DNA from 4 places in the Rhizobium sp. CIAT894 genome. Region 4 is predicted to be linked to each of the others. Evidence: predicted binding sites of a transcription regulator. Region 4 holds the regulator's gene; each other region holds the start of a gene.
The links. Region 4 encodes PhoB, which activates phosphate uptake and scavenging genes when phosphate is short. Its sites were predicted from a motif close to TGTCATNNANCTGTCAT; they were not measured.
Positions count from the first base shown of each region.

Region 1: the regulator PhoB is predicted to act here: its motif matches at 1,461-1,477, upstream of RHEC894_RS21550 (NAD-glutamate dehydrogenase).
Region 2: the regulator PhoB is predicted to act here: its motif matches at 1,501-1,517, upstream of phnF (phosphonate metabolism transcriptional regulator PhnF).
Region 3: the regulator PhoB is predicted to act here: its motif matches at 2,498-2,514, upstream of RHEC894_RS20630 (DUF2794 domain-containing protein).

Region 1 covers NZ_CP020947.1:4,390,165-4,394,317, reverse strand. The annotation lists gene RHEC894_RS21550 (NAD-glutamate dehydrogenase) at 1-1,252, opposite strand, end outside; gene pdxY (pyridoxal kinase PdxY) at 1,529-2,404, shown strand; gene RHEC894_RS21535 (carbonic anhydrase) at 2,477-3,118, shown strand; gene RHEC894_RS21530 (GGDEF domain-containing protein) at 3,215-4,153, shown strand, end outside.
Region 2 covers NZ_CP020947.1:203,243-207,395, forward strand. The annotation lists gene RHEC894_RS00970 (carbon-phosphorus lyase complex subunit PhnI) at 1-341, opposite strand, end outside; gene phnH (phosphonate C-P lyase system protein PhnH) at 346-954, opposite strand; gene phnG (phosphonate C-P lyase system protein PhnG) at 954-1,430, opposite strand; gene phnF (phosphonate metabolism transcriptional regulator PhnF) at 1,549-2,286, shown strand; gene RHEC894_RS00990 (2,3-bisphosphoglycerate-dependent phosphoglycerate mutase) at 2,452-3,087, opposite strand; gene dapB (4-hydroxy-tetrahydrodipicolinate reductase) at 3,109-3,933, opposite strand; gene RHEC894_RS01000 (ABC transporter ATP-binding protein) at 3,953-4,153, opposite strand, start outside.
Region 3 covers NZ_CP020947.1:4,195,222-4,199,374, reverse strand. The annotation lists gene acnA (aconitate hydratase AcnA) at 1-1,236, shown strand, start outside; gene RHEC894_RS20635 (thioredoxin family protein) at 1,471-2,211, shown strand; gene RHEC894_RS20630 (DUF2794 domain-containing protein) at 2,537-2,938, shown strand; gene RHEC894_RS20625 (GNAT family N-acetyltransferase) at 2,997-3,554, opposite strand; gene RHEC894_RS20620 (Bax inhibitor-1/YccA family protein) at 3,663-4,153, opposite strand, start outside.
Region 4 covers NZ_CP020947.1:558,276-562,428, reverse strand. The annotation lists gene RHEC894_RS02765 (aspartate aminotransferase family protein) at 1-116, opposite strand, end outside; gene RHEC894_RS02760 (GcrA family cell cycle regulator) at 541-1,083, shown strand; gene phoB (phosphate regulon transcriptional regulator PhoB) at 1,672-2,355, opposite strand; gene phoU (phosphate signaling complex protein PhoU) at 2,493-3,206, opposite strand; gene pstB (phosphate ABC transporter ATP-binding protein PstB) at 3,251-4,066, opposite strand; gene pstA (phosphate ABC transporter permease PstA) at 4,082-4,153, opposite strand, start outside.

The DNA of each region.
Region 1 (4,153 bases), 590 kb from region 4:
GCACGTAGACGATCACCGAGACGAAGCGGTCGAAATGGTCGATGCGCGGCAGGGCGCGCACGCGCGGCCGGTCGGCCAGATCGTTGATCTGTTCGGCAAAACTGGCAAGCAGTGTCGTGTCGATCTGGAAAAGATCGTCGCGCGGATAGGATTCCAGCGTGTTGTCGAGCATGCGGCCGGAATGGCTCATTGGGTCGAAGCCGAAATGCTCCTTCACTTTCTCGATCTTGGAACGCAGCAGCGGGATTTCGGCGGCGAGCGAGGTATAGGCCGTCGAGGTGAAAAGACCGACGATGCGCAGTTCGCCGGTGACGTTGCCCTTGGCGTCGAAACGCTTGACGCCGACATAATCCATATAGGCGCGACGATGGACGATCGATTTCACGTTCGCCTTGGTGACGATCAGGAAGTCGGGACCGTCGAGGAAGGCAAGAATCTCCGGTGTCGTTGTCACGGCGTCCTTGCCGGTGCGCAGCACGAGAACGTCAGGATTGGAGAGAATGCCGAGGCCGGCGCCCTTGTCACGTTCCACCTTGGCATCGGAACCCTTGCCGGAATAGACATATTCGCGCATGCCGAGGAAGGTGAAATTCTCGTCGCGCAGCCAGCTCAAAAAGGCGATCGCCTCGGCATGTTCGGCCTTCCTGCGGCCGGCGCCGTTGGCGGCAAGCTCGGCGATGACGCCATCGAGCTTGGAGAGCATCGGCTTCCAGTCGGAAACCGACAGGCGGACCTGTTCCAGCACCGTTTCGATGCGCTTGACGAGATCGGCGGCCTGGGCGGAATTGAGCGGGGCGATATGAAGCTGGATGTGGCTGACCCGCGCCGCCGGATCGCTCGGTTGGTCGGCGGAATAAAGCGTGGGTGCCTTGCCTTTTTCGATCACCAGGATGGGATGCACGGCCATGAACAGGTCGCGGTGCGTGCTCGTCACTTCTCCCATGACCGATTCATAGAGAAAGGGCATGTTCCGATCGGTGACCGAAAGCACCGAGACGGCGGTGCCGTCAGGCGTGACATCGGCAATGGTGTCGATGCTGACGCGCGGCGCCTTGCCGTTCCAGGCAGCGAGTTCCTTGGCGGAATGCACTGCGGAGAGCGCCAGCATATCAGCCGTATAGAGTTCGAGATCGTCATTGCTGGCCCGGCCGAAGAGGATTTCCGGATCGAGATGCGGCTCGTTTGTCGCCTTGGCGATCTTACGCGCATTTTCGATCTGCTTTTCCCGTTTCGGATTGTTTCTGGCAGCCATGGATCGCCTCCTGCAATGGACTGATTTTCTGCAAGCTAGCAGAAGATTCCTCGAAAAAATCTCTAAAATGGAGGCCTGAAGGACCATTTTGATGCTTTTTTGACGCCGAAAATGGGAAATTCTTGGAGATTTTTCCGCTTTCCTGGCCAAATCGGATGAAAGCGCCCCTTTTTCGGTTTTTCATTTCGCCCCACATTTCCATGCCCACGTGAAGAATGGTTGACAGCGCGACGTCAAAAAGATCATCAACGCGATCATCATTCGGATCCTGGTATCATGTCGGAAAATGCAGCGGGCGCAGTCATCGTCATCTCCAGCCATGTGGTGCGCGGTTCGGTCGGAAACCGGGCGGCAGTCTTTGCGCTGGAGACGCTCGGCCATCCGGTCTGGGCCCTGCCGACCATCGTGCTGCCCTGGCATCCCGGCCACGGCCGCTCGACCCGGCTGACCTTCGCGGAAGCCGATTTCGACGCGGCGATCGACGATCTGATCCGCGCGCCCTGGATCGGCGAAGTCAAGGCGGTGCTTTCGGGTTATTTCGGCAATGCCGCCCAGGCTCGCTCCGTTGCCCGGCTGATCGCCGCGCTCAGGCAGAACAATCCCGAGCTGCTTTATGTCTGCGATCCCGTCATGGGCGATCTCGGTGGCCTCTATGTGCCGGAAGCGACAGCCGAGGCCATTCGCGATCATCTTATCCCGCTTGCTTCGCTGGCGACGCCGAACCGCTACGAACTCGCATGGCTTTCGGGGGCGGCGCTTGACGATAACAGTGCGATCATGGAGGCGGCGCTGGCACTCGGGCCATCGCGCATGCTCGTCACTTCGGCCGTGCCGATGATGGCCGGCGGTACCGGCAATCTCTATCTTTCCGGCCGGCATGCGCTGCTTGCCGAGCACCGGGTCGTTGAAAATCCGCCGAACGGTCTCGGCGACCTGCTTGCCGCGGTCTTCCTGTCGCGCCTGCTTTCCGGCCTGGAGGATGAAAAGGCGCTGCAGCTTGCCACGGCCAGCGTTTTCGAGGTGCTGGCGCGCGCCGTCAAGCGCGGCAGCAATGAGTTGATGCTGGCAAGCGATGCGTCCAGCCTTTCGACGCCGATGGCCATGGTGCAGATGCGCCGGCTCGTGCATCCGGTACAGCGGCGGAAAAAATAACGCATCGGCCGATGCACGCATTTTGCAGTGCAGCAGTTGATCTTATTCTCCGCGCGCGCTAATCCAGAAAGCATGCAGCGTTTTCCTACACCACTTCTGGACGGTTATCGCAACTTCATGAACGGGCGTTATGCCGACGCCCGCGACAGGTATCGGTTGCTTGCCGAAAACGGTCAGAGTCCGAGCACTTTGGTTATCGCCTGTTCGGACTCGCGTGCGGCACCCGAGCTGATCTTCGATGCCGGCCCGGGCGAGCTCTTCGTCATCCGCAACGTCGCCAACATGGTGCCGCCCTACGAGCCGGACGGCCATTTCCATTCGACCTCGGCGGCGCTCGAATTTGCGGTGCAGGCCCTGAAGGTCTCCGATATCGTCGTCATGGGTCATGGCCGTTGCGGCGGTATCCGCGCAGCACTCGATCCGAATGCCGAGCCGCTGTCGCCAGGCGATTTCATCGGCCGCTGGATGTCGCTGGTCAAGCCCGCCGCTGAGCAGATCCAGAGCAACGACGTGATGACGGCCGCCGAGCGGCAAACGGCGCTGGAGCGTGTGTCGATCCGCAATTCGATCAACAATCTCAGAAGCTTTCCCGACATCAAGGCGCTCGAGGAAGCGGGAAAAATGCATCTCCACGGCGCATGGTTCGATATTTCCACAGGCGAACTCTGGGTGATGGATGCTGAGACACGTGACTTCATTCGTCCCGAAATCTAAGGACGAACCGCTTTATCAGTTTTTTAAGAATTGTTGTTAAGCTGCCCGTGAATTGGTCGCGCACGACCGACGTTTTGATCACCGTGGCGATTGGCGATGAAGTTCGAGACCATCAAAAGGGTTATCCTGGCCGCGATCATGCTGCCTTTCGTCTTCATGCTCATTGAAGGCCTCATCGTCATACGGGCTTCGGTCCTGCAATACCGGCATCTCGAGAAAGACCGGCAGTTCGCCGACGTGCTTGCCCGCGGCGGGTCGATCGCCGCGACGGAGATCCTCAGTGAAATCGGCGCCACCCGCCACTATCTCGCGCGTCCCAACAGCAGCACGGCCATCGAGATGCAACGAAGCCGGGTGACGCTCGATCGCGAACGCCGGGCTTTCTATGCCAGCCTGCCCCCTCGCGACACGCTCGATGAAGGCCTCGTGGAAGAATTGTCGGTTCTCAGCCTAGCCTATAGCCGCATCGTTGCTGCGCGGAGCGCCGTCGACCAAGGCCGCTATTTCGGCAGCGATCCCGGTTCGATCTACTGGTATTCGGCTCTCAAGCAGCTTGCTGTCGTCGATGCGCTTTCACCGCTGATCAACGATCCGGTGTTGCTGGAGAAATCCAACCAGCTGATGGGCATCATGCTGACCTACTACGGTGAAAGGTTGATCACCGGCATCGGCACCCGCTACCTCGACCATGGCGTTTCCGCCCGGTTTCCGGTGGAACTGTTCGTGCAGGGCAAAGTCATGATCGGCGAGGGCATGGACCACATGGTCTTCCATTCTGCGGCGCCGATCGTGCGCGACATAGTCGCCTATCTCGGTCGCAGCGAGCAGGTGAAGGCGAATGCGATCACCGATGCCATCCTCGCCGGATCGCGGCCGACGCGCGCCGTGCGCGACGTCTGGGCCGCCGCGCAGAGCGAGCGCATGAGTTTCCTCCAGCAGAAAATGATCGAGGCCGCGCGAGATATTCACGAGACCGGTGAAAACTTTTCGACACGCTCGCATTTGCACCTGACGCGGATCCTGGCGCTGTGCGCC
Region 2 (4,153 bases), 360 kb from region 4:
CCCGGCAGGTCCTTGTAAGTCGCCGAGATGCGACGCTCGATCGTCATATCAGCCGTATCAAGCGGCTTGGAATAACCGAAGCGTGGCAGCGTCGTGCGATACGCGCGTAGCAGGAAGATCGCCTCGATCATGTCGCCGCGCGATTGGCGGACGGCAAGGGCTGCGAGCGTGCGGTCGAAAAGCGAGGCCTCGGCCATGACGCGGTCGACGGCGAGGGCAAGTTGTTCGACGATCTGCCCGATGCCGATCGCCGGCAGCGAACGGTCGCCGCGGCGTCGGTCGGCGAGCAGCCGGTGGGCATTGGCGATGGCGGCCTCGCCACCCTTGACGGCAACATACATGAGCTCAGATCTCCGTTGCTGTGATCTTGGTGGTGCGCGGCAGGCAGACGAAGCGCTTGCCCGAGGTCAGCACGATGTCGATGCCGCGCGGAAAGAGCGCGCGGTTCTCGGTCCACAGCCTGAGGAAGGTCTCCGGCAGGCCGACAGGCGCGATCTCCGCCACGGTCTGGATGCCGGGACCCGTCAGCGCCAGCCTGTGCCCATCCTCCAGTTCGGCAAGCTCAATGATCAAGGTCGTCGAACGGTCGGGATATTCCTGCGTGCCCGCCGCAAAAAGCCCGAAGGAGCAAAGCGCGGTGCCGGCCTCGGTGAAGGCAAAGCGTGCTTCGGCTTTTTCGGTGGTCAACGGCGCGCCGGTGTGGAAACCGAGCCACTCCGGTGCGGCGGATTTCGCCAGTCGCTGGGAAAGCCAGACTGATGTGTCGTGGTCGCAAAGCGTCAGCGCGATCGCGCCGGCGGCGATGCCGAGCGGTGTCGGCGGCGCAGCATCGGGCTGAACCGTCTGGATCGTCCCGGGTCGGGCCATACCATCCATCAGCATCTTGAAGACGCTTTGTGCATGGAAGACCGGCTCGGCAAAGCCGCCGGTCAGGGCTTCTGTCTTGAGACCCATCAGTTGTCTCCCCGCACCATGGTGAAGAAATCGACGCGAGTCGCCGCCGTCTCGTCGGCCTTGCGGCGCTCAGTAGCGGCGATCCGTCCGGCGATCGGCAAAAGCAGCGCCTGCTCGACGAAATCCTGTGTCGCCTCCTCCTGCCAAAGCGCGTCGAAGATCGCCGCAAGCCGGGCCTTCTCGCGGTCGGTGCCGAGCGCCTGCGCATGGCCGACCGAGCCGGAACCGAGCCGGACGGTTGCCCGCGTCACCGTCACTTCGCCGAGATTGAAGGGCGCTCCGCCGCCGCCGATGCGGCCGCGCACCATCACCAGCCCGGTCTCCGGTCCGCGCACCGGATGCGCCGCAGGCTTTTGCGGCAGGGCATCCCAGACCGCCCGGAGTTCGCTGCGTTCTGCTCGCGCCAGCAGATCGGCGGCGCGTTTGCGCCCGGATGCCGTCTGTGACGCAGCGTCTTTGCTGTCCGCTGATATCATCGCCGCTTCCCTCAAAATGTCTATTGATATAGACAATCATACAAGATACACCTACGCTTAAATCGATGTCGTGACAAGCGTATGACGTCGTGGGCGTGAAAAGACGGGTAGGGATGGCATGGCGGGATTGAAGCAGGTGCAAAGACAGACCGGCGTGGCGCTCTGGCGCCAGATCGCCGATCGGATTCGCGAGGCGATCGGCAACGGCGCCTATGACGAGACCGGAATGGTGCCGCCGGAAACCGTTCTGGCGCTGCAGTTGGGTGTCAACCGGCATACGGTGCGCAGCGCCCTGGCAGCCTTGGCGCAGGAGGGAATTGTCCGTGCGGTACAAGGTCGCGGCACGCTGATCGAGCGCAAGGAGCGGCTGAATTTCCCGATCACCCGGCGCACGCGCTTCACTTCAGGCATCGGCGACCAGGCGCGCGAGATGCGCAGCCTTCTGCTCGATGAGGCGAAGGAGGAAGCAAGCGCCAAGGTTGCCCGCTGGCTGGGCTTGAAGCAGGGAGAACAGGTGATCCGGCTGGAAACATTGCGCCAGGCAGACAGGCGGCCGGTTTCAAAGGCGACGAGCTGGTTTCCCGCAGCACGCTTCGCCGGCATCGGCGAGGCCTATCGCAAGCACGAATCGATCACCAAGGCCTTTGCCGACCTTGGCCTGCCGGACTATGTCAGGGCGACGACAGAAGTGACGGCGGCCCATGCGAACACATCAGACCTGGCCGACCTGGAGCTCACCCCCGGTGCGATCCTGCTGATCGCCAAGGCGATGAACACCGATCTTGACGGGGTGCCGGTGCAGTATTCGATCAGCCGCTTCGCAGCCGACCGGGTGCAGTTCACCATCGAGAATTAAAGCATGTCGCGCAAAAGTGTGCAGCGGTTTTGCCAGGCAAAGCGCGAAGCGCTTTTGCCGCAAACATGCGTAAAACAAAGAGCTAAAGCGCGTCGCATAAATCAAGTTTGACGCGACGCGCTTTGAGAACAGCCTTCCCCGTCGGGACAGGGAAGGCCAATGGATTCAATGTGCGCCGGACATGTCGCCAAGCACTTCCTTGGAAGCCACGGTGGAATCGGCCTTCAGTTTGTAAACCATCGGGACGCCGGTCGCGAGGTTGAGGGCGAGCACGCCTTCCTTGGTCAGCTTGTCGAGCACCATGACCAGCGAACGCAGCGAATTGCCATGTGCTGCGACCAGCACCTTCTCGCCGCGCAGCACGCGCGGCAGGATTTCGGTGAGGTAGTAGGGCCAGACGCGGGCGCCGGTGTCGCGCAGGCTTTCGCCACCCGGAGGCGGCACGTCGTAGGAGCGGCGCCAGATATGCACCTGCTCCTCGCCCCATTTGGCGCGCGCATCGTCCTTGTTGAGGCCGGAGAGATCGCCATAGTCGCGCTCGTTCAGCGCCTGGTCGCGGATCGTCGGCAGATCGGGCTGGCCGACCTTGTCGAGGATGAGCTTCAGCGTGTGCTGCGCGCGCACCAGCGCCGAGGTATAGGCGACGTCGAATTTGATTCCGTATTCGGCAAGTGCGGTGCCGCCGGCATTGGCTTCCTGGATACCGAGCTCGGTCAGATCCGGGTCCTTCCAGCCGGTGAAGAGATTCTTCAGGTTCCAGTCGCTCTGGCCGTGGCGAACGAGGACGAGGGTACCGCTCATGAATATGCCTCCGATATGTCGTTATTGGGAAGAAAGCCCGAGCACGTCGAGCATGGAATAGAGACCCGGCTTCTTGTCGCGCGCCCAAAGCGCCGCCTTGATGGCGCCGCGCGCGAAGATCGAGCGGTCTGCTGCGCTGTGCGACAGGGTGACGATTTCGCCTTCGCCGGCAAAAAGCACCGAATGTTCGCCGATGACGGAGCCGCCGCGCAGCGTCGCAAAACCGATCGTGCCGGCCTCGCGGCCGCCGGTATGGCCGTCGCGCACCCGGACTGATTTCGAGGCAAGAGAGATATTGCGGCCCTTGGCCGCCGCTTCGCCGAGCAGAAGCGCGGTGCCGGAAGGGGCGTCGACTTTGTGCTTGTGGTGCATTTCCAGGACCTCGATATCCCAATCAACAGGATCGAGCGCCTGCGCCGCCTGCTCGGTCAACACGGCGAGCAGGTTGACCCCGAGGCTCATATTGCCCGATTTGACGATGCGGGCATGGCGGGCCGCGGCGGCGATTTTCGTATCGTCGTCGACCGAGCAGCCGGTCGTGCCGACGACATGGACGATGCGGGCTTGCGCGGCGAGGCCGGAAAATTCCACGGTTGCACCTGGCGAGGTGAAGTCGAGCACGCCTTCGGCATGCAGGAAGGCCTGGAGCGGATCGTCGCCGATAATGACACCGGTCGGCCCGAGGCCGGCAATCTCGCCGGCATCCTTGCCGATGAAGGGCGAGCCGGCGCGCTCGACCGCGGCATGCAGCGTCACGCCTTCCATGGAATGAATGAGCCGGATCAGCGTCTGACCCATGCGCCCGGCTGCGCCAACCACCACCAGTTTCATCGCAGCATCGCTCATGTCAGTCTCTCGTGTCAGGTCAGTTTGAATCGGAGGCCGAAGGCCTCTGCAGGTTGTTGAGACGAGCGTAAAGACCGTCGCTGACCTTCGCAAGCGTCTCGTGATTGCCTTGCTCGACGACGCGGCCCTGCTGCATGACGACGATCTTGTCGGCGCGCACCACGGTCGAAAGCCGGTGGGCGATGACGACGACGGTGCGTCCGGTCATCGCCTCGTCGAG
Region 3 (4,153 bases), 790 kb from region 4:
GGCCTGCAGGCCGATCTCGATAAGCTCGGTTTCAACCTTGTCGGCTTCGGCTGCACCACCTGCATCGGCAATTCCGGCCCGCTGCCGGCGCCGATCTCGAAGACGATCAACGACAAGGGCCTGATCGTATCCGGCGTGCTCTCGGGCAACCGTAACTTCGAAGGCCGTATTTCTCCGGATGTTCAGGCGAATTATCTCGCTTCGCCGCCGCTCGTCGTCGCCTATGCGCTCGCCGGCACGGTGCAGAAGGACCTGACCAAGGAGCCGATCGGTGAAGACCAGAACGGCAACCCGGTCTACCTCAAGGATATCTGGCCGACCTCGCACGAGGTGCAGGAGTTCATCCAGAAATACGTCACCCGCGAACTGTACGAAAGCAAATATGCCGACGTCTTCAAGGGTGACGTCAACTGGCAGGCCGTTCAGGTCCCGCCGGGCCAGACCTATGCCTGGGACGACAATTCGACCTATGTCCAGAACCCGCCCTACTTCGTCGGCATGGGCAAGAAGGGTACCGGCGTCTCCGACATCAAGGGCGCCCGCGTCCTCGGCCTGTTCGGCGACAAGATCACAACCGACCACATCTCGCCGGCCGGTTCGATCAAGGCTGCATCGCCTGCTGGCGCCTATCTGCTCGGTCACGAGGTCGCCGTTGCCGACTTCAACCAGTACGGCACGCGTCGCGGCAACCATGAAGTGATGATGCGCGGCACTTTCGCCAATATCCGCATCCGCAACCACATGCTCGGCCCGAACGGCAAGGAAGGTGGCTACACCATCCACTACCCGTCGAAGGAAGAAACCTCGATCTACGACGCCGCCATGCAGTACAAGGCCGAAGGCGTGCCGCTCGTCATCTTCGCCGGTGTCGAATATGGCAACGGCTCGTCGCGTGACTGGGCTGCCAAGGGCACCAACCTGCTCGGCGTCAAGGCCGTGGTCGCCCAGTCCTTCGAGCGTATTCATCGCTCGAACCTGGTCGGCATGGGCATCATTCCCTTCGTCTTCGAAGAGGGTACGACCTGGCAGAGCCTCGGCCTCAAGGGCGATGAACTCGTCACCATCGAAGGCCTCGACAAGATCAAGCCGCGCGAGAAGAAGATCGCCAAGATCACCTATGGCGACGGCACCGTGAAGGAAGTTCCGCTGCTGTCGCGCGTCGATACGCTCGACGAGGTGGTCTACCTCAACAATGGCGGCATCCTGCAGACGGTTCTGCGCGATCTCGCTGCCTGATTTTTAAGAGCTTCCCATGATAGTGGCCGCCGGAGAGCAATTTCCGGCGGCTTTTCTTTTGCGGCGACAGTATTCGGGCGGGCTCACGAGGATTTGTTTTCCGCGGGTTCCGGTGGTGCGGCGTCTCACCCGTTCGTGACTTTTCGTTTGGACCCGGAAGGATTATTCGTACGTTTATATGTCAGGGCTTCCGGTTCGAACACGCTGGCGGCGCTGAAAAAGAGGTGCAGGTGAATGTCCCCCCGTTTTTTGATTCCGCTGATCGCCGGTGTTGTTTTCGCAGGCTCGTTGCAGGCCGAAGACGGCACGCCGAAAGGCGTCGTCGAACTCTTCACGGCGCAGGGCTGCTCCTCCTGTCCTCCTGCTGATGCGGCGTTCCGCAAGCTGGTGAGCCAGGGCGATGTGATCGCGCTCGCCTATCATGTCGATTACTGGAACTATCTCGGTTGGGCCGATACGCTGAGCTCCAAGGAAAACACCGAACGGCAATACGGCTATGCCAGAACGATGGGCCGCAGCAACGTCTACACGCCGCAGGCGATCGTCAACGGGCGCGGCCATCTGGCCGGCGCCGATCTCACCGGCATCAACAGCAAGATCGACACCTACAACGGCGAAGGCAACGGACTGACCGTTCCGATCAGCGCGTCGATGCGCGGCGATGAGCTGGAGATCAAGATCGGCGCGGGGCAGGGCAAAGCCAATGTCGTGATGGTCTATTTCGACAAGGAAAAGACGATCGACGTTGAAAAGGGCGAAAACAGCGGCAAGAAGATCTCCTATCTGCACAGCGTCACCAATGTCGAAACCGTCGGCATGTGGGACGGCAAGGCGACCAATCTGACGCTGCCGGCGAGTGTGTTGCAGCGGCCGCAGCTCGAGGGCTGCGCGATTCTGCTGCAATCGGCGACGGCAGATGGCGATCCGGCTGCGATCCTTGGTGCGACCGTGGTGATGGCTGGAAAAAATATCTGAGATTTCATCCGCTTGCGGATGAAGTACCGGGCGGCCCGGCTGAGCGTATTCGGGGCTGGGGTTAAGGTCGATACGCTCCGCCGGGCCCTTTGGCGCGCTGGCGCCAAACCGGGATTCATAATTCCCCTGCAAATGAGGCGCTGTTTTGACTGAAATGCGGCGTTGCCGAGAAAGCGTCAGCGCTCCTCTGTGCATTGCACGATGCGCAGATTCAAAGTGCCGCAGCGTCCTTTGCGGCCGAATGTGACGGGCGGGACTCTTGCAATTTGCGGCGGCTCGGGCACACTGTCACTCTCCTGTCACAAGCGGAGGCCTCGGGAGACTGATGACAGATCAGCCGGATTTACGACACGGCGAAAGCCGTTCCGTCGACCATAGTTCCTCAGTCGTCGTCGATCTCAGGGAATACAAGCAAAGCAAGGACCCGCTTCCGGTGACGTTTCACCGGCGTGAACTGGACGCTATCCTCTGGATCTACGGCCGCATGGTCGGCGACGGCGAATGGCGCGACTACGCCATCGATCACCTGAAGGACAAGGCGGTCTTCTCCGTCTTCAAGCGCTCCGGCGAAATGCCGCTTTTCCGCATCGAGAAGAATCCGAAGCTCGCCGCCAAGCAGGGCGCCTATTGCGTGATCAATATCAACGGCACGATCTTGAAGCGTGGTCATGAGCTGAATCAGGTTCTGAAGGTGTTCGACAAGGCGCTGAAACTGGTCGACAAGTAAGCCGTTTTTTCTGCATGTCGTTATCCCGGAACCGCTGCACACTTCCTGATGATATGCATCAGCCTGCAAACAGCGTGCCGGGATAGGCGGAGGGATCCGGATCGGTCGTCATGCCCTCGCCAAGAGTGCGCTGCATGGGCATCGTATCCAGCCAGCGGCCGTGCTTGTAGCCGGCGCCCCTCATCAGGCCGACTTCTACGAAGCCCGCCTTGAGATGAAGCGCGATCGAGGCGGGACTGGCGCCGCCAATGACGGCCACCATCTGACGGAAACCGAGACCGGTGCAGCTGTCGATCAGCTCGCTCATCAGCGCCTTGCCGATGCCGCGCCCGCGCGCTTCAGGCGCCAGGTAGATCGAATCCTCGACCATCCAGCGATAGGCAGGGCGTGTGCGAAAGGCCGAGGCGTAGGCATAACCGAGCAGGGTCCCGTCCGCATCGACGGCTGATATATAGGGATAGTGCTGGCCGACGATCGCCGCAAAACGCTGCGCCATCTCGGCCTCAGATGGCGGCATGATCTCATAGCTTGACGTGCCGTTCAGGACGGATTCCCGGTAGATATCGGTGATGGCGGGAATGTCGGCTTGCGAGGCGTCACGCAGGAGGAAGGACATGTCGGCGGCTGGTCCATCGGAATGAGGAGGCTTTTCTAAAACCACTCCTCCGAAACCGGCGCAACAAAAAAGGCGGCCGAAGCCGCCTTTTCCCTTAGTCTGTCCTGCTTATTTACGGTTGCCCATGAACTGCAGCAGGAACATGAAGAGGTTGATGAAGTCGAGATAGAGCGTCAGCGCACCCATGATCGCCTTGCGGCCGGCTACAGCGACGTCATCAGCTTCCAGGTACAATTCCTTGATCCGCTGCGTGTCGTAGGCGGTGAGGCCTGCGAAGATCAGAACGCCGAGCACCGAGATCGCGAACTGCATGGCCGACGAAGCCAGGAAGATGTTGACCAGCGAAGCGATGATCAGGCCGAAGAGACCCATGATCAGGAACGAGCCGATGGCCGACAGGTCACGCTTGGTCGTGTAGCCGTACAGCGACAGCGCGCCGAAGGAGGCGGCGGTGACGAAGAAGGTCTGAACGACGCTCTGGCCCGTGTAGATCAGGAAGATCGACGAAAGCGACAGGCCGACAAGCGCGGCATAGATCGCGAACGTCGTCTGGGCGGCGCTTACCGTCATGCTATTGATCCGGAAGCTCAGGTAGAACA
Region 4 (4,153 bases):
GCGCCGAAATCGAGATATCGTTCGCCGCTCTCGGTAATCAGCCACACGCCCTCGCCTCGCTCGAACCGCAGCGGGGCACGAGAATAGGTGTCATAAAGCGGCGCGGCTTCAGCCATGGCGCGGTCTCCCGATCAGCGTTGTCAATCACCGGACTCCGGCTAAGAAAACCAGGCCCGAAAAATCAAAAATGCCGCCTTGCGGCGGCGACTGGCACTATTTCCTTTTCGCGCTGCAATGTCAACAAAACTGCGCCCTTAGCGCATGCAGCAAGGGTGTACAGCAGCATTTTCAGTCTTCAACAGGCATTATTGCAGAAATGACACGCCGGGGCAGCAAGTTGGGGAAAACTCGGAATTCGATTCATCCGGATTCCCGCGACTCTTGTCAGGGAGTCAGGCTCACACTAGGTTAAAGTTCAATTACTAGACTGCATGCGGCGGAACTAGTCACCAAAATTGATCGGGCGTTTCTTGTTTCGGAGCCTTCCGGGACAACGGTGAGGGATTCTGCCATCACCAACGCGAAAGGTGGAGACAGGGCATGAACTGGACAGACGAGCGGGTCGAGAAACTCAAGAAACTTTGGGCCGAAGGACTGAGCGCGAGCCAGATCGCGGCACAACTTGGCGGTGTCAGCAGAAACGCTGTTATCGGCAAGGTGCACCGGCTGAGCCTTCCGGGCCGCGCCAAGGCCGGCGGCACGAACACCGCCGCGCGAACGCCGAAGCGCACCACATCGGCGCCGCGCGCACCGAACTACGCCTCTCGCATCACCACCACCACCACCCGCACCGTTACCCGCCAGCAGGGCGCGACGATGCTGAAGGAAGAGATCGAGATCGAAACGGTCGAGGAAATGGAATATGTGCCGAAGGGCAACGTGGTCGTGCCGATCTCGCGCCGCCTCGGCCTGACGGAACTGACCGAACGCACCTGCAAGTGGCCGGTCGGCGATCCGCTGAAGGATGACTTCCACTTCTGCGGCTGCGAATCCCCCGACAATTCGCCCTATTGCAGCTATCACCAGAAGCTCGCCTACCAGCCGGTCAACGAACGCCGCCGGGCAGCAGCGCGGGTCGGCTGAGCAGGTAAGACATTGTCGACATGCAAAAACGGGCCGCGCGGCCCGTTTTTTTGTGCGTGGGTGACGCGAACGCTTCGGGGTTTTGGCTGGAACTCCAAGTGAGATGAGCTCTATCTTGTGGTCGCTTTTTACGAACACAGTGCTTGCCGCATGGGTCCTCGGGTCAAGCCCGAGGACGACGGAGGGTGGGGAGACTCCGCCACAAATAGCGAACTACGCGCTGATTTTATTGCCGCCTTTTACTTTACGCGATCACCACGCAAAACCGCTGGCTCATTTGCTGAAATTCTTCCGGACGTCTCGCTTCTTGCCCATCTCGCCCCCCACTCTCCGTCATACTCGGGCTTGACCCGAGTATCCATGCCGCTAGCACTGCGCTTGAATTTGTTCGGCTACGGCCCCCTTTGTCAGTGTGAAAGCCAACGCAGCGCTCGCGGCCATGGGTCCTCGGGTCAAGCCCGAGGACGACGGAGGGTGGGGGAAGCAGGGCGGCAGGAACAGCGAGGCCTGCAGAAACAGCTCCTATGAGCTGCAGGAGCCAGCTCTGTAAAGCGACCCAAACCGCCCCCGAACTTCCGCTGAAACCCCTCAGGCTTCCATCGAATAACCGGCGCCGCGGACGGTGCGGATGACATCCTGCATGTTGGAGAAATTCAGCGCCTTGCGCAGGCGGCCGACATGGACGTCGACGGTGCGTTCGTCGACATAGATGTCGTGACCCCAGACGCCGTCGAGAAGCTGTGAGCGGGAGAAGACCCGGCCCGGCGACGACATCAGGAATTCCAGCAGGCGGAATTCGGTCGGGCCGAGGCGGACTTCGCGGCTCTTGCGATGGACGCGGTGGGTTTCGCGGTCGAGTTCGATATCGCCGCATTTCAGCACCGTCGACAGCACCTCGGGGCGGGCGCGGCGCAGCATCGCCTTGACGCGGGCAACGAGTTCCGGGGTCGAGAAGGGCTTGACGACGTAATCGTCGGCCCCCGTCGACAGTCCGCGGACACGTTCGCTCTCTTCGCCGCGCGCCGTCAGCATGATGATCGGCAGGCGCTCGGTTTCCGGCCGCATGCGCAGGCGCCGGCAGAGCTCGATGCCGGAGACGCCGGGCAGCATCCAATCGAGGATGAGAAGATCGGGCGTGCGCTCCTGAAGCCGCATTTCGGCTTCGTCGCCACGAAGGATGGTATCGACCTCGAAGCCTTCGGCTTCGAGATTGTAGCGAAGAAGCACGCTCAGGGCCTCTTCGTCTTCAACAACTGCAACTCTCGGGATCATGCGTGTCGGTCTCCTCGCGCATGATCCTTAAACCGGGGGTGATTTAAGCAATGCATCCTGCGCAAATTCACAAAAATTGGCTGCGACCTCTTTGCGCGCCCCACATGGGCGCGCACGCAATCGTCTGGTTTAGGCGGTTATTCCGTGACCGCGCCGACGGTGTTGGCGCTGTCGTCCTTCGGACGATCGCCTTCCGGCTGCGCGCCGGTCGCCATGTAATAGATGGTCTCGGCAATGTTGGTGGCGTGATCGCCGATGCGCTCGATGTTCTTGGCGCAGAAGAGAAGATGCGTGCAACTGGTGATGTTGCGCGGATCTTCCATCATGTAGGTCAAGAGCTCGCGGAACAGCGAGGTGTACATCGCGTCGATCTCGTTGTCGCGCTCGCGGATCGCACTCGCCTTGTCGGCGGCGCGCGTCGTGTAGACGTCGAGCACTTCCTTGAGCTGGACGAGCGCCAGCTCGGACAGATGCTCGAGGCCGCGGGCGAGCTTGCGGGGAACGCCGGTGCTCTGCACGGCGATGACGCGCTTGGCGGTGTTCTTGCCGAGGTCGCCGACGCGTTCGAGATCGGCGGCGATGCGGATCGAACCCATGATTTCGCGCAGGTCGGCGGCCATCGGCTGACGGCGAGCGATGGTGACGATCGCCTTGTCGCCGATTTCACGCTCGGCGTGATCGAGGATCACGTCGTCGGAGATGACCTTCTGGGCGAGCGCCGTATCGCCGTTGACCAGCGCCCGGACGGATTCGGCGACCATCTGCTCGGCCAGGCCGCCCATTTCGGAAATCCGCCGGGACAGGAACTTCAGATCATCATCATAGGCAGAATAAATATGTGTCGATGCCATGGGGCTTTATCCTCGAATAAAGGGAAGGCTTGCTGTCGCCAAAATCAGCCGAAGCGGCCCATGATGTAGTCCTGGGTGCGCGGGTCGTCGGGATTGGTGAACATCTTGTCGGTGTCGTTCTCCTCGACGAGATTGCCGAGGTGGAACATGGCGGTGCGCTGCGAGACGCGCGCGGCCTGCTGCATGGAGTGGGTGACGATGACGATCGTGTAATTCTCGCGCAGCTCGTGGATCAGCTCCTCGACCTTGGCGGTGGCGATCGGGTCAAGCGCCGAGCAGGGCTCGTCCATCAGGATGACTTCGGGGCTGACGGCGACGGCGCGCGCAATGCAGAGACGCTGCTGCTGGCCGCCCGACAGGCCGGTGCCGGATTCGTGCACGCGGTCCTTGACCTCGTTCCAGAGGCCGGCGCGCTGCAGGCTGGTCTCGACGATCTGGTCGAGATCGGCCTTCGACTTGGCAAGGCCATGGATGCGCGGGCCGTAGGAGACGTTTTCGTAGATCGTCTTCGGGAACGGGTTCGGCTTCTGGAAGACCATGCCGACGCGGGCGCGCAGTTCGACGACGTCGATATCGGGATCATAGATATCGTCGCCGTCGAGGGTGATCTTGCCGGCGACGCGGCAGCCGTCGATCGTGTCGTTCATGCGGTTCAGGCTCCGCAGGAAGGTCGACTTGCCGCAGCCCGACGGGCCGATCAGCGCGGTTACGGTGTTTTCGCGGATGTTCAGGTTCACATCGAAAAGCGCGCGCTTCTCGCCGTAGTAAACCGAGACATCCTGGCCGATCATCTTATACGGGACGTTGCTCATCTTCTGATCCAGCGCCTTTTCAACTGCAGCTTCGGTCAACATGTTCATGATGTTTAACTCCGTTTACCAGCGGCGCTCGAAGCGACGACGCAAGAGGATGGCGCCCATGTTCATGACGATCAGGAACAGGAGCAG